DNA from 2 places in the Massilia sp. KIM genome. Region 1 is predicted to be linked to the other one. Evidence: predicted binding sites of a transcription regulator. Region 1 holds the regulator's gene; the other holds the start of a gene.

The links. The regulator LexA, encoded in region 1, represses DNA repair genes until DNA is damaged. The targets are predictions, from matches to a motif close to ACTGTATNNNNATACAGT.
Region 2: B0920_RS03505 (ATP-dependent helicase) is a predicted target of LexA. The motif match lies at 1,401-1,418, and genes of this name have one in related genera.

The regions. Positions count from the first base shown of each region.
Region 1 covers NZ_MVAD01000002.1:1,228,848-1,232,016, reverse strand. Annotated here, with positions in the region: gene priB (primosomal replication protein N) at 1-285, opposite strand, end outside; gene rpsF (30S ribosomal protein S6) at 316-702, opposite strand; gene lexA (transcriptional repressor LexA) at 998-1,630, shown strand; gene B0920_RS20225 (tetratricopeptide repeat protein) at 2,098-2,820, opposite strand; gene B0920_RS20220 (cystathionine gamma-synthase family protein) at 2,939-3,169, opposite strand, start outside.
Region 2 covers NZ_MVAD01000001.1:768,562-771,730, forward strand. Annotated here, with positions in the region: gene B0920_RS03495 (chromate transporter) at 1-455, opposite strand, end outside; gene B0920_RS25875 (hypothetical protein) at 495-668, opposite strand; gene B0920_RS03500 (hypothetical protein) at 859-1,074, shown strand; gene B0920_RS03505 (ATP-dependent helicase) at 1,444-3,169, shown strand, end outside.

The DNA.
Region 1 (3,169 bases):
GGCTTGGAAATCAATGATGTGAAACACCAGGGCTTTGCTGTTGCGGTTTTTCCGTGCGAGGAATCCGGTGAACTGGTAGCTGGCGCCGAGTTCGGCGCTGCCGAACCTGCCCGAGATCTCCCCCGCGGCGAACGCGGGAATCTCGAACTCCACGAGTCTTGCGACACCGGCTTCTTCCTGCTGCCCCGAGTGCATCAGGATGGCGGACACGATGGGCACGCCGGCCGGGGTGTAACGCAGGACATCACGCTCGGCGATGGTCGCGACGAGCTGGAGCTGGTTCACTACCTGTTACTTCGAATTCCTGGGAAAAACTCAGGCAGCTGCGGCCGGAGCAGCGGCTGCTGCTTCTGCGCGGTGGCTCTTGGCTGCGTCTTCGCGCTGCACCGACTTCATCATCGGCGACGGTGCGGTTTCGGCCTTCTTCATCTTAACGGTCAGATGACGCAGGACGGCATCATTGAATTTGAATGCGGTTTCCAGCTCGACCAGGGTCTCGTTGTCGCACTCGATGTTCATGCAGATGTAGTGTGCCTTCGGCAGCTTCTGGATCTGGTAAGCCATCTGGCGACGGCCCCAGTCTTCCACGCGATGGATGTTACCGCCGCGGCTGGTCACCGTGGTCTTGTAACGCTCGATCATCGCCGGAACTTGCTCGCTCTGGTCCGGGTGGACGATAAAAACGATTTCATAATGACGCATGCAACACTCCTTGAGGACGTTTAAACAAATGCCCACCTCGGCGTCAAGACGAGTGTGGGAAGGGAAAGCCTTCGATTATAGCCTGAAAAATGGGCGAATGGGAAATGGAATCTTGGCCCGGAGGGGCTGGCGGCGGCTTCCGAAGGGCGCGTTTTGCGGGCAAACCACGCCGATCTGGGCTTCCTGGCCGCGATTGCACGGTTTTTTTACACTTTTCGTGCGTTTCCCCTTGCGCATAGCAGAATACTGTACAAAAATACAGTCTACTCCTACAACCATATGCCGTAAGACATCCATGCTCAAGCTCACTGCAAGGCAAGAACAGATCCTTAACCTGATCAAGGAAGCGATCGAGAACACCGGTTTCCCGCCGACACGCGCCGAGATCGCGGCCGAACTGGGCTTCAAGTCGGCCAATGCGGCCGAGGAGCATCTGCAGGCGCTGGCGCGCAAGGGCGCCATCGAAATCTCGCCGGGCACTTCGCGCGGCATCCGCCTGGTCGGCGCGACGGTCGAGCAGATCCCGATGCCGCCGCCGGCCATGATGATGTCCCTGCCCCTGGTCGGCCGCGTGGCCGCCGGCTCGCCTATCCTGGCCCAGGAGCACGTGGAAGCCACCTACAGCGTCGACGCCGCGATGTTCTCGGCCCGGCCTGACTTCCTGCTGAAGGTCAAGGGCTGGTCGATGCGCGACGCGGGCATCTGCGACGGCGACTTCCTGGCGGTGAAGAAGATCGACAGCGCCAAGAACGGGCAGATCGTGGTGGCGCGCCTGGGCGACGAGGTGACGGTCAAGCGTTATCGCAAGACGGGGGATACGGTGGAGCTCTTGCCGGAGAATCCGGACTTCAAGGTGATCCGCGTCGAACCGGGCGACGAGTTCGCGCTCGAGGGGCTGGCGGTGGGCTTGATGCGCAGCTGGCATTGAGCTGCGGCGCGGTGCCGTAACCCTGCGCTGCGAAGGCCGCTGCGGGTTGCTGTAACACTGCGCTGCGAATGCCACTGCGGGTTGCTGTAACACTGCGCTGCGAACTTGGATCCCCGCCTTCGCGGGGATGACGTTGGTTAAGTCAGGGAAGCGTTGGTGTGTGTGTGACTTCGGCCACGTACCCAAACACGTCGTCCCCGCGGAGGCGGGGACCCAAGTTTGCGCGAACCACCCCAAGCGTATTACTTGCCCTTCTCCGCCGCCGCATCCTTGATCATGGCATTGTGCTGCAACATATAGACCCCGGCCGCCGCCTTCCACGCCGCGAAACTTGGGTCCCGGCCTTCGCCGGGACGACGTTGGTTGAGGGTGCGGAGCACTCCGGCGAAGCGACTTCGGCCTCCGGCGCCAGCACGTCGTCCCGGCGCAGGCCGGGACCCAAGTTTGCCTGAACCACCCCCAGCGTATTACTTGCCCTTCTCCGCCGCCGCATTCTTGATCATGGCATTGTGCTGCAGCACGTAGGCCTCGGTCGCCGCCTTCCACGCCGCGAAGTCCGCCAGGATCAGCTTCGAGCTCACTTTCGCCTCCTCCGCGACGTTCTCTCGCACCCGTTCCAGGTGGGCCGCCGAGGCCTCGGTTTCCTGCTTGTTCATGAGCTTGGCGATATCCGCAGGAATCTTCTTGGTCAGCGGCGAATTCGCGTTCAGGTTGGTGACGAACTTGTTGTAGCAGTTCTGCCAGGTATTCACCGCCGCACCCACCCGGTCGATCTCTTCGTTGATCTTGGACATGGCCGGAATGCGCGGCGCCGGGCAACGGAATTCGCCCGACTTCAGGTCGGCGCCGTCATAGCCCTTGACCCAGTAATCGATGTCCGCGCGCCGCTCGACGCGCTGCTTCATCACGTCCAGCGAGGCAGCCGCCACCTTGTTGCCCTTGGCCGCCGCCTTGCGGAACAGCGCCTCGGCCTTGGCCTCGTCCACCTCCCCCGCCTCACCGTACCAGTACATCTGCCCCAGGTGCTGCTGGGCTTCCGGATTGCCCGCGTTGGCCAGCTTGGTGTAGAGCTTGAGCGCGGTCGCGTAATCCTTCTTCTCGAAGGCGGCGTGCGCGTCTTCGAGCTCGCCGGCGAAGGCCTGGGTGGACAGCAGCAGGGACAGGGTCAGGATGGAAAGCGAACGTTTCATGGGGTTGTCGTAAAAGGCCGATCGAACACCCATGATAGCGGTATTCCGCTGCTGCGCTCAACCGCCAAAACACAACGCCGGCATGAAGCCGGCCGCGTATTGACGAAGCGGATACGGCTCAGGCGTCGAGCGCCTGGCGGAAGTCCGCCAGCAGGTCGTCCGTGTCCTCGATCCCGACCGAGACCCGGATCAGGGACTCGGCGATGCCCATGCTGGCGCGGCGCTCCGGTCCCATCTCGAAGAAGATGGTGTGCGCCACCGGAATCACCAGGGTGCGGGTGTCGCCCAGGTTGCTGGCCGGGATGCCGAGCTTGAGCCGGTTCAGGTAATCGAAGCAGTCGATGCCGTC
Region 2 (3,169 bases), on a different contig from region 1:
TTCTTGACCAGGGTGGCGCCCATGCGCAGACCGACCGCCGCGATCAGGCCGGCCGAGACGGCCGCCATGCCGCGCAGGGCGCCGGCCACCCGGCTGTCGGCGGCGAAGCGGGTGTGCAGCACGGCCAGGGCCAGCACCACCACCAGCGGAACCGCGATCATGCCGGCCAGCGCCGTCATGGCGCCGCGAAGGCCGAACCAGCGCGCGCCCAGCATCATCGACAGGTTGACCACGTTCGGGCCGGGCATGGTCTGGGCCACCGCCCAGTCCTCGACGAATTCCTCGTTGCTGAGCCAGCGGCGGCGCTCGACCACCTCGCGCTGGACGACCGCCAGCACGCCGCCGAAGCCCTGCAGCGCTAGCAGGGTGAAGGCGACGAACAGCTCGGTGAGCGAGTTGGGGCGGGGACGCTCGGCGTCGGCGGTGGCGGAGCCGGGAGCGGAAGTCGGGGTCATCCCGGCATTATCGCCGCCCGCGGCCTCCGCTGTCCATGTTCAGCCGCCGCCGATGCCGCGCATCACGCGGCCGCTGCCGCCGCATTCGGGGCAAGGCTTGCCGTCCTGCTTGCCGGTGCCGGCGCAGGCGTCGCACAGGTCTTCGCCGGCGCCGGGCGTGCCGGGGGCGGCTTCGTCGCCGGGGTTCAGGGCGGGATTGGTTTGATTGTTCATGGCGGCCTCGCTGAGAGTGGATGGGCCGATTGTAGGCAGGCGGCGCGCCGGATGGCGCAGCGCAGGACAGGCGCCGCGCCGGGGAGGACACCGACCCGGAAATCTCGTGCTTGATACCGGTTTGATATTGACTTCGATGAAAGATCCCCAATAATCCTGAGGCGGCAATCATTTTCCTGGAGGCCAGTCCATGAGCCCGTTTCCCGCCTTGCTGTGCGACGATCCCGTTGCACTGAACCATGAACTCCGAAGCAATCACCTCCAGCGCGACATCGTCGGCCGCGGCATCATGCTGCTGGGGGACTTCGGCATCCTGGCCGCCCTGGAATTCCTCAAGTCGCATGCGGTCGCGCCCAGCGTGATCGAGCGCGTGCTGCTGGAGCCGGGGCGGCGCGCCGCTTCCTGAGCGCCTGTCGACGTCGGCTTATACACACCACCCTGCACGGGAAAGCAACCGGATCCCTGGTGGACAAAGCTGCAGGAGGCCGACGTAAACCCTTGATTTTCGGGGCTATCGACACTGCCTTCCCAATAGGCAAATTGTTGAAACCCGCATCCCGGGCCGCATTCGGCGTGTCAAGCCCCCGCTTTTCCACAGTGTTTTCCACAGACTTTGTGGATATCCGGAAAACGGCTTATGTTTCCGCGACTTAGCGCGGCCAGTAGAGGTGAATCGTCAGGAAGGGCGGGATCCAGGAGATATCGGGCGGTAATTTTTACTTGCGGTTTATAACTGGATAAATGTACAGTATGGGCATTTTCCAGCTCCGCCATTATGTCCGACGTCCTCGCGCCGCCTCCCGCCACCGATCCCTTCGCCAGCCTCAATGCCGAGCAGCGCGCGGCGGTCGAGCACGACATCGGCGTCGACAAGCCGCGTCCGCTCCTGATCGTTGCCGGGGCCGGTTCGGGCAAGACCAATACCCTGGCGCACCGGGTGGCGCGCCTGATCCAGGCCGGCGCCGATCCCCAGCGCATCCTGCTCCTGACCTTCTCGCGCCGCGCGGCCGGCGAGATGTCGCGCCGCGCCAGCGGCGTGCTGCACCGGCTTCTCCGGCGCGGCGGCCAGGAAAGCCCGATCGACCTGCCCTGGGCCGGCACCTTCCACGCCATCGGCGCGCGCCTGCTGCGCGAGTTCGCGGGACGGATCGGCCTGGACGAGTCCTTCACCATCCACGACCGCGGCGATTCCGAAGACCTGATGGGCATGGTGCGCCACGAGATCGGCCTGTCGCAGACCGAGAAGCGCTTCCCGCTCAAGGGCACTTGCCTGGCGATCTACTCGCGCGTGGTCAACAGCCGCGAGCCGCTGGAGCAGGTGCTGCAATCGACCTTCCCCTGGTGCAGCGAATGGGAAGACCGGCTCAAGACCCTGTTCGGGGCCTACGTCGACGCCAAGCAGGAGCAGAACGTGCTGGACTACGACGACCTGCTGCTGTTCTGGTCCGAGATGGCGGCCGACCCGGTGCTGGGGCCGGAGCTGGGCGCGCTGTTCGACCACGTGCTGGTCGACGAATACCAGGACACCAACCGCCTGCAGGCCAGCATCCTGACCGGCATGAAGCCGGACGGCGCGGGCGTGGTGGTGGTCGGCGACGACGCCCAGTCGATCTACGCCTTCCGCGGCGCGACGGTGCGCAACATCCTCGACTTTCCCCAGCAGTTCAGCCGGCCCGCGCACCTGATCACCCTGGAGCGCAACTACCGCTCGACCCAGCCCATCCTGGACGCCTCGAACGCCCTGATCGCGGCCGCGCTGGAGCGCCACGCCAAGACCCTGTGGACCGAGCGCGCCTCGAGCATCAAGCCCCAGCTGGTCCTGATCCCGGACGAGGCCGAGCAGGCGCGCTGGGTCTGCGCCCGGGTGCTGGAGCAGCGCGAGGCCGGCGTGGCCCTGACCAAGCAGGCGGTGCTGTTCCGCGCCGCCAGCCACAGCGCCGCGCTGGAGCTGGAACTGATGCGGCGTAACATCCCCTTCGTAAAGTTCGGCGGCCTCAAGTTCCTGGAAGCCTCGCACATCAAGGACGTGCTGGCGGTGCTGCGTTTCGCCCAGAACCCGAGCGGACGCCTGGCGGGCTTTCGCGCGGTCCAGCTGATTCCCGGGATCGGCCAGGCCACCGCCTCGCGCCTGCTGGACGCCATGGCCGAGAGCGCCGATCCGCTGGCGGCGCTGGAAGCCTTCGCGCCGCCCGCGCGCAGCCGCGCCGACTGGGACGGCTTCGTCGCCCTGTACCGGCGCCTGCGCACGCCGGGGCTGCGCTGGCCCGCCGACATCGAGCTGGTCAAGGCCTGGTACCTGCCGCACCTGGAGCGCCTGCACGACGACGCCGCCGTGCGCGCCGCCGACGTCGAGCAGCTGGCGGTGCTGGCGGGCGGCCACGGCAGCCGCGAAGCCTTCCTGGCCGAGATCACGCTCGACCCGCCGGAGGCCACCAGCGACCGCGCCGGCCCGCCGCTGCTGGACGAGGACTACCTGATCCTGTCGACCATCCATTCGGCCA